2 regions of the Fusobacterium sp. SYSU M8D902 genome follow, and region 1 is predicted to be linked to the other one. Evidence: riboswitches for the same ligand, from Rfam matches in the RefSeq annotation. Region 1 holds a riboswitch; the other holds the start of a gene.
What was found. Region 1 has a riboswitch for FMN ahead of ABNK64_RS07430 (FGGY-family carbohydrate kinase). Riboswitches for the same ligand answer to the same signal wherever they lie in the genome.
Positions count from the first base shown of each region.

Region 2: it holds a riboswitch for FMN, as region 1 does, so the genes downstream of both, ribH (6,7-dimethyl-8-ribityllumazine synthase) here and ABNK64_RS07430 (FGGY-family carbohydrate kinase) in region 1, are expected to answer to the same signal.

Region 1 covers NZ_JBEFNA010000018.1:18,507-23,521, forward strand. Annotated here, with positions in the region: gene ABNK64_RS07420 (L-lactate permease) at 1-801, opposite strand, end outside; gene ABNK64_RS07425 (FadR/GntR family transcriptional regulator) at 1,222-1,899, opposite strand; FMN riboswitch at 2,115-2,240, shown strand; gene ABNK64_RS07430 (FGGY-family carbohydrate kinase) at 2,341-3,879, shown strand; M-box (ykoK) riboswitch at 3,925-4,086, shown strand; gene mgtA (magnesium-translocating P-type ATPase) at 4,314-5,015, shown strand, end outside.
Region 2 covers NZ_JBEFNA010000001.1:222,198-227,212, forward strand. Annotated here, with positions in the region: gene ABNK64_RS01030 (bifunctional 3,4-dihydroxy-2-butanone-4-phosphate synthase/GTP cyclohydrolase II) at 1-300, opposite strand, end outside; gene ABNK64_RS01035 (riboflavin synthase) at 315-965, opposite strand; gene ribD (bifunctional diaminohydroxyphosphoribosylaminopyrimidine deaminase/5-amino-6-(5-phosphoribosylamino)uracil reductase RibD) at 981-2,057, opposite strand; gene ribH (6,7-dimethyl-8-ribityllumazine synthase) at 2,060-2,521, opposite strand; FMN riboswitch at 2,610-2,735, opposite strand; gene ABNK64_RS01050 (PhzF family phenazine biosynthesis protein) at 2,933-3,814, opposite strand; gene ABNK64_RS01055 (hypothetical protein) at 3,879-4,292, opposite strand; gene ABNK64_RS01060 (hypothetical protein) at 4,306-4,626, opposite strand; gene ABNK64_RS01065 (RNA polymerase sigma factor) at 4,628-5,015, opposite strand, start outside.

The DNA of each region.
Region 1 (5,015 bases):
ATCAGGATTATTAATTTTAAACATCTTAGTTAATATTATAATCACAGCCATACAAACTACAGATCCTAAAATAGAAGGTAATTCTGAACTAATAAACTTAGCTGTTATATATTGTGCTACTGTAAAAGATAAACCTGACATCAAAGTTATCAACCATATTCCTTTAAATGCCTCTAATCCCTTCTTACCTTTACTAAGTCCTGTCATATAAACTACCATAAATGGAACAAGAACTGACATTATAGATGTCTGAATAATAGTATGTAGAGCTATTTCTCCTGAATTCAATCCTGCTATACTAGCAGCTGTAATTTCTGGAACACCAATAGATCCAAAAGCGACTGGTGTTGTATTAGCAACCAAACATACCATAGCTGCAAATAGTGGATCAAAACCAAGTCCCATCAATATACCTGCTGGAATAGCAACTGCAGTACCAAAACCTGCCATACCTTCCATAAAAGCTCCGAACCCCCAAGCTATAATCAAAACTAAAATACGTTTGTCTGTAGATACTGATGCTAACATATTCTTTATTACCTCTATATTTTTAGTATATACAACTAAATTATAGGTAAACACAGCAGCAATAATTACAAGACAGATAGGCCATATAGCCATAACAAAACCTTCAATAGTTCCTGTTACAACATCCATACCACCCTGTTTCCAAATAAAAAGAGCTTCTAAAATTGTAATTAACAGAGCGAGAGGACAAGCTTTATGACCTGGTAATTTAAGTACCATCAATGCTACAACTAGAAAAATAATAGGCAATATAGCCAATAAGAACATAAACATATTGTTACCCCCCTTTATATATTTCAATCACATTAAATTGGTCCTACCAAAATTTATATCAAAAATTTAAAGGTAAAATAATTTACCTTTACTAAATATAACTGAAAAAATAAAAAGTCACTAACTATATCTTTAAACAACTACTGATACTTCTTTTAATCCATAAATTGGTAGTACCAATTTATGGATTAAAATTAAAAGTCAACCATTTCAAATTGACTTTTAACTTCCTAACAATTTTATTATATACCTTATTCTACTATATGTCTAGTTATTTTTAATTTGCTATGTTTTTTATGAGGACTTATTTCCATAAAACGGTGCATTTAAACAGATTAAAGAACTGAAAGTATACATCTTTAAGTTTATTTATATCTATAAATAATCCATAATAAAAATTTAATTTTTTTACTACATCCATTAATTATCTTGGTATTTCATTATATATTCAAAATGGTGATTTAATCCTTCTATACTCTTTTTCAAATTCCCTTCTATTACCCCTTCAACTATCATCCTATGTGCTCCACTTAAGGCTTTATCTCCCTTCATTCCTAAAATAATTTTTTCACGAAGACGTGGAATATAAAGATTCATAATCTTAGTTAAAGCTTGATAACTAGTTTTCATATAATCATTATTCGTTAATTCAACTAAAAGATAGTGAATTTTTTTATCATATATAACTGCCTCTTTTTCACACTCTGACTCCTCTAATTTATTCAAATAATAGATAAGTTCCTCCTTACTCTTTGTGGAAAGCTTTCCTGTAATAAGATTTACAGCTTCCCATTCAATAGCATATCTAAACTCTGTTATTTTTTTATCATCCATACCTTTTAGTATAAACATATAAGACATCACATCTGCTATAGTTTCTTCAAATTCTGCTGATATGAAATTTCCAGCACCATGTTGACTTTTTACAACACCTATATTTTCTAAAATTCGCAATCCTTCTCTTATTGAATTTCTACTTATGTCCAGACTTTTTGCAAGTTCTCTCTCTGGGGGAAGTCTATCCCCTAATTTCAACTCTCCATTTGAAATCTTTTCACCTATATAATCACTAACTTTTAAATAAGATTTTTTTTGCATTTATACCCCTTTATTTTATAAATTTAATAACAAATTAAGTTTTAATACTTTCAAGTAAAAATACTATTATAAATAAATTTTACTATTTGATATAATTTTACAATATTTTTTTCAAATTTAAAAGAATATTTTGATATTGTCATATTTTAGTTTTTATTATTCTTTTTTCGTTGACTTATATTTAAAAAAATGCTAATATTTTTATAAATAATATATTTTATCTTCAGGGCAGGGTGAGTAAAATCAATTCCCGACCGGTGGTGATAGTCCACGAGAATTTTTAATTCTGATTTGGTGAAATTCCAAAACCGACAGTATAGTCTGGATGGAAGAAGAGAGGATATTCTATTCTTTTTAATTATGCCCAGATTTTATCTGGGTTTTTATATTCCTTTCACACATTCCATATAAAATATATTTATATTTTATGGAGGTTTTTTTATGAATAAGTATTATATTGGATTTGATGCTGGAACTCAAAGTGTAAAAGTTGCTATCTACTCTTTAAATATGGAGTGTATATCTGAATGCTCCTATCCTACAACAATTCATTCTCCTCAAGCTGGATGGGTAGAAATGGATATTGAAGAGTATTTTGAACTTACTTTGAAGGGTATAAAAGAGTGTGTTAAAGATTTTAAAAATAAAGGATTAGATTGTAAAAATATACGTGGAATTTTTGGTGATGGAATCATCTGTGGAATTGCAGGAATTGGAAAAAATGGAAAACCTATTACTCCATACATCAACTATCTTGACTCTCGTTGTCAGTCTGATGTAGAAGAACTATCTCATAAGAATTTAGATATTTGGGCAAAGGAAACAGGAAATTCACAACCAAATTGTATGTTTCCAGCTATGATAGCTAGGTGGCTTATAAAAAATACACACTTCTCACAAGATGGAGCTAAATTTATGCATAATGCACCATACATACTTATGAATTTGGCTGGACTTTCTATTGAAAATGCTTTTATTGACTGGGGAACTATGTCAGGTTGGGGATTAGGATATGATATCTATAAAAAAACTTGGTCTGATGCTCAACTAAAAATCTTAGAGATCAACAATAAATATCTACCTAAAATTGTTAAACCTTGGGATATCATTGGATATCTTTCTGAAAAATCAGCTCAAATAACCGGACTTCCTACAGGTATTCCTGTCTGTGCTGGAGCTGGAGATACTATGCAATCTATGCTTGGTTGTGGTCTTTTAGAATCAAATATGGCTGCTGATGTAGCTGGAACTTGTGCAATGTTTTGTGTGTCTACTAATGGAATAAATGAAGAGTTGAGCCGTCCCGAAACTGGTTTAATTTTTAATAGTGGTAGTCTTGAAAATACATATTTTTATTGGGGATTTATAAGAACTGGTGGACTTGCTCTCAGATGGTTTAAAGATAATATTTGTAATGAGATAGATAACAATTCATATTTTGATACTCTATCTAAAAGAGCAGAAAAAATTCCTGTTGGCTCTAAAGGAGTTTTATTTCTTCCATATTTAACTAAGGGAGTTGGAGAGCTTTCTCAAGCTAGTGGAGCTTTTTTAAATCTTGGACTAGATAGTGATCAAGCTATCTTATGGCGTTCTGTTTTAGAGGCTATTGGCTATGACTATATTGGAATAACTGATATCTATAAAAAAGGTGGGGCAAATATAAGTGAGATCACTATTACTGAGGGTGGAAGTAAAAGTAGATTATGGAATCAAATAAAAGCTGATATGTTAAATACAAAAACAAAAACATTAAAAAAAGCTGGTGGGGCTATAATGATGAATATTCTTACAGTTGCCTATGCTCTTGGAGATATCTCTGACTTAAAGCAAGAGATCTCTAAATTTTTAGAGATAGATCAAGAATTCTTACCAAATGAAAAAAATTCTCAATATTATAGAGAGGTATTCAACCTTAGAAAAAAACTTTTAAATGAAGATATGTCAAATGTTTTTAAAACATTGAATATGATAAAATAATTTTTCTTGACTTTTTTATATTTTTGTATTATACTGAAGAAAATTTAATAGTTCCGGTAGGTAAGGCTACTACAGGGATATGGGTTACTGCCGCAAAATAGTGGAGACACTATGCGTTGGTTTGAACAGGCAACATCGAAAACAAGGTGTTATCTAATGTAACTTCACCGCCCTGCAGAGTTGAAGCTCAAACGGTGGCAAGATTTTATTTAAATTTTGTATTTATTTGGATTTAATCCATACCATCGTTTTATTGGTATGGATTTTTTATTTTCTTGATTTTTTAGGAGGTGCAAAATGGACGTAGAAAATGGCAGTAGTATATATTTAAACTTCATATATGATTCAGACATTTACTATGTCTGTTTTTAAGTTCGCACTATTTTAAATATATACTACCTTGTATTTTTATTTTAATCTAAATGGAGGTAGTTATGAAAAAAAATATTAAAACAAATTTCAATTTAAAAAATGAAGAGAGTAAAAAAATAAGAGAGTTTTCTCAAATGAGAGTAGAGGAGAATTTAAAACTTCTCAATACATCTTTTGAAGGACTAAAAAAAGAGAATATAGAAAGTATGCAGGAACTATTTGGAAAAAATATAATTACTCATGGTAAGAAAAAATCTCTTACTTCAAAGATAGTTGAGGCGTTTATCAATCCATTTACTGCTGTACTTTTCTGTTTAGCCATAGTATCTTTCTTTACTGATATGTTTATTCCTTGGTACTATAATGATATGGACGAATTCTCTCCTATCACTGTGATTATAATTACTACTATGGTTACCATATCTGGAATATTACGTTTTATTCAAGAGGAAAAGAGTAATAATGCTGCTGAAAGCTTAGCTTCAATGATTACTACTACAACCTCTGTTAAAAGATTTGAACAAACTAGAGAAGAGTTACCTCTTGAAGAGGTAGTTGTTGGTGATATAGTCTATTTAGCTGCTGGAGATATTATTCCTGCTGATATTCGTATAATTGAATGTAAGGATTTTTTTATCAGCCAAGCTTCATTAACTGGAGAAAGTGAACCTGTTGAAAAAACTATTATCTCAACTAAAAATGATAACTTAGCTATTACAGAATTAAATAATATAGTTTTTATGGGAAGTAATGTTGTTAGCGGT
Region 2 (5,015 bases), on a different contig from region 1:
GTAAGCTGATATTCCTGTAGTTGTGCTTACGTGATCTATTGAAACAGTAAAAGCTGTACAATGGTTATCTGTATTTTCATAGCACATTGGAGGAAGAGCCAATTTTTTTGCATACTCCTCTGTCATTGGCATACATATCAAGCCTTTTCCTACAGTTGCCATAAGATTTATATTCTCAGGAGTAGCAAACTCTCCTGCACATACAAAATCTCCCTCATTCTCTCTATTCTCATCATCTACTACTATTATTATCTTTCCTGCTCTTAAATCCTCAAGAGCCTCTTCTATTCTATTTAACATCTAAATTCACTCCTCTAAAACCCATTCTTCAAAAGGAACTCCATTGTTATTCCTCTTGAATTGTCCTTTGTATCATCTTGAAACTTCATCAGTCTCTCTATATATTTTCCAATTAAATCAGTTTCTATATTAATATAGTCTCCTACTTTTTTTCTTCCCAAAGTTATCATCTCTTGAGTATGAGGTATAAGTGAGACTCCGAAGCTATTTTCTCCCAATCTCATTACAGTTAGACTTGCTCCGTCCAGAGTAACTCTTCCCTTTTCAACCACATACTTCATATATTTTCTTTCCATCTCTATTTCATAAATTTTGGCTATTCCTTCAGGAGTTATAGAGACTATTCTACCTTCACAATCTACATCTCCTGTTACTAAATGCCCACCTAGTGGAGTAGAAAGTGTTATTGATTTTTCTAAATTTACTTTATCTCCAGCCTTCAATCTCTTTAAATTAGTTCTTTTTACTGTCTCATACATACAATCTGCAGTAAAATAGTTACTTCCTAACTCTGTGGCTGTAAGACAAGTTCCATTAGTAGCTATACTATCTCCTAATTTAGCTCCTTCTAAAACTTTTTTACACTTTATTTTTAATTTTATAGATTTTTCTCCATTCTCTACACTAAGAACTTCTCCCATCTCTTCTACTAAACCTGTAAAAATAGAAATTCCTCCTTCCTATCTGTAAAACTCCATTGAAACATTATTTCCATATGTATTAATCTTTACATTTTTCAATTGAAAACCATCTTCTATATTTTCTACTGAAAATCCTTTTATAAATGGAATTGAATTTTCATCTCCCAATATTTTTGGAGCTATAAAAATCTCTCCTCCATCAATCTCATTCTCTCTAAAGGCTTGAGATATTAAGTAACTTCCTCCCTCTAATAGAACACCATCTATTCCTAGGTTCCCTACTCTTCTCAAAATACTATCCAACTTAAAAGTTTTTCCATCTAAAAACTCTACTCTTACACCTTTAGCTATTAACTTTTCTATTTTTATATCCTCTTCCTTGTCAATTGAAGTTATTACTATACTCTTTTCTCCTTCAAAATTAACAATTTTACTCTCTAATGGTATTCTTAACTCTGGATCAACTACTATTTTATATGGATTTCTTCCATTTTCTATCCTTGCTGTAAGACTAGGATCATCTTTTAGAACTGTGTTTATCCCTACCATTATTCCCATATATTTATTTCTTAAGTATTGAACCTTCTCTCTAGCCAACTCATTTGTAATCCATTTTGAATTTCCAACACTTGTAGCTATCTTTCCATCTAAAGTTATTCCACACTTTAAAAATAGAAAGGCTTTTTTCTCCTCTATATATTTCAAAAAAACTCTATTTAATTCTTTAGCTTCTTTTTCCAATACTCCTACAATTACCTCTATCCCAGCATCTTGGAGCATCTTTATTCCTCTTCCTGAAACTAGGGGATTGGGATCAAGAGATGCAACTATACATCTTTTGATTCCCATCTCTATTATTTTTTTAGCACATGGTGGGGTTTTTCCGTAGTGTGAACAAGGTTCAAGAGTTACATATATATCAGCACCTCTAGCTTCATCTCCAGCTTCATTTAAGGCATATACCTCTGCATGATAATCACCATACCTCTTATGATAACCCTCTCCTACTATCTTCCCATCTTTTACAACTACAGCTCCAACCAAGGGATTTGGATTAACAGCTCCTTCTCCGAGAGCAGCTAATTCTAATGCTCTCTCCATGTACTTTTTCTCCATAATTACATCCCCTTTAGTAAGTTTATCATTTCTAAAGCTGTAACTGCTGCATCAAAACCTTTATTTCCAGCCTTAGTTCCAGCTCTCTCTATAGCTTCCTCTATACTATTTGTTGTTAATACACCAAATATAACTGGAATATTACTATTTAAACTTACTGTTGCTACTCCCTTCGATACTTCTGCACATACATAATCAAAATGTGGTGTTGATCCTTTTATAACAGCTCCTAGTGTTATAATAGCATCGTATTTACCTGATTCTGCCATTCTCTTTGCTACAAGTGGAATTTCAAAAGCTCCTGGTACCCAAGCTAACTCGATACTATCAGCCTCTACCTCGTGTCTTAATAGTGCATCCTCTGCTCCACCAATAAGTTTAGAAGTTATAAACTCATTAAATCTTGCTGCAACTATTCCTACTCTTAATCCTCTTCCTGTAAAATTTCCTTGTAATACTTTCATTTCTTCCTCCTTGATTTCTCAGGACAAATAAAAAGCCCAGATTTTTTCTGGGCAATATAAAAAAAGTATAAGATTCCTGCATAGTTATCTTTTTCTTCTTCCATCCAGACTGTACTGTCGGTTTTGGAATTTCACCAAATCAGAGTAAAAAACTCTCGTGGACTATCACCACCGGTCGGGAATTGTTCACACTCACCCTGCCCTGAAGATATACATATTATTTTTATCTTTATAACTCAAGTATAAACTCATTCTTTAGTTTTGTCAATAGTTATTTTCTGTAAATTCACTTTAAAGTGTTCCATTATCTTATTTAATCTAAACCGTATTCTAAATCACTTATTATATCCTGTACACTTTCTATTCCAATAGATAACTTCACTAAATACATCCCCAAATTTTTTAGTAAATTTAAATATCTATCTTTCCTTCTATAAATTTAATAGCCTTTCCACCAATTAAAACCTCTACTCTTCCATTCTCCAATATCAATTGTCCCAATATTTTACTTTTTCTACCCATAGTCTCCCCTTGTACTATCTCTACCTTCTCCTCAAGCTCTATTTTTTTATTGAGATATAGATAGTAGATTAAAGCTCCATTAGAAGTCCCTGTTGCAGCTTCTTCTGGAATATCAACTACAGGAGCCATATTTCTTGCATAGACCTCTTTATCTTTCAATACAAACAGATGAAATGAGATTATCTCCAACTCTTTACTAATCTCCTTTATCATCTCCATATTGGGATTTATCCTATTTAAAATCTCTCTATCCCTTATCTCTATCATCAAATCCCAGATTCCTGTATATGCTTTTACTATCTCTAATTCTTTTCCAAACTCTCCAACTGTTATTCCCAAAGCTTTAGCAATTCTTCCTCTCCAATACTCTAAGTTCTCTACAAATTCTATCTTTGGAGAAGCTTGATACATCATTATTTCTAAATTATCTCCAATACTATTAATAACAATTGGAAGTTGCCCTAAATTAGTCTGAACCTTTAAGATATTTTTTCCCTCTTTAAGTTTTAAAATACCTCTCTCTATCAAAGCTGTTACATATGCTATTGTGGCATGACCACACAGATCTACCTCCTCTTTTGGAGTAAAAAATCTAACTTTTAAAACTTCTGCATCTGTATCAATAAATACAGTTTCAGGATAATTAAACTCCCTTGCTATCTTCTGCATCTCTTCTACACTCAAGTCCGCTGTTCCCAAGACAACTCCTGCTGGATTTCCTTTAAACATCTCATCAGTAAAAGCATCATACACTAAAATAGTTCTTTCCATATTTATCTCCCCCTAATTAAATATTCAAAAATAGGAGTCTTTTTATCGACTCCTCTCTTTAAAACTATCTGTTTTGTGCTGCATTTGCATTTAATCTTTTTATAGCTATATCTCTAGCCTTTATATACTGCTCTTGAGTTATATATTTTTGCATCTCAATCTGACTTCTTATACGATCTTTTAATATACTTGCTTCAATAGCTCCTATTCTATCAAATAGCTCATCTATTTTTTCTAGATTTGTTTCTGATCCTTCAAGTACAAACTTATTGACCTCTAATTCTAATTGCTTCTTTTCCAATATAAGCATCTTATAGTTTATACTAACTTTATTTACCATAGCCTTAGCTTGTTTTATATTTTCGGGAGCTACACCCACCTTTAAAAAATCATCATCTGTCACTATTCCAAGTCCTTCTGAAGCTAGAAGCAAAGATGAACAGATTAACATTGTAAAAAAACTAAGTATCTTCCTCATCAGTTTTCCCCCATTAAATTTGTGTATCCAATCCAAATAATTCATCTGTATTTATCTCTATTTTTTTATCATCAAATAGATCATTATTGAAAAAATGCTCCATTGTTATGTCTGATTTTCTCTTCTCACTACCTATTGAACTCTTATTAAAGGCATAGTTTATTGTAGACTTTATAGGTGATCTCTCTGTAATTATTTGATATGTAGAACTTGTAAATATTCCTAAGAAAAACAACGACAATGAAAATAGAGATTTTTTTCTATTTTTTCTCTTCTCCTGTTCAAACAACTCTTTATAAATATTAGCCTTTACTCTATCCTTTGGCGATACCATTTTAATTTCCTCCCATATCCTTGATTGCTTTATAGTATATAGATTTTATTGTGGATAAGTTTATATCCTTCATCTCTGCTATCTCTTTCAATTTATATCCATATATATCTTTTAAAATAACAATTTCTCTCTCTTTCAAAGACAGTAATTTTAACTTCTCTTCTAAAAGAATAGGTGTATCAATATTAGTACTATCCTCTAACATCAATATCTCTTCATTTATATCTAATTCTATCTTTCTCTTTCTAAAAAAATCATAAATTTTATTTATTGCAATCTTGTATATCCAGGTATATATATTACTCTCTGAACGAAAATTTTTCAGATTTTTATAGACACTCATAAAAACTTCCTGAGATATGTCTTCAGCATCTTCAGGATTTTTTACT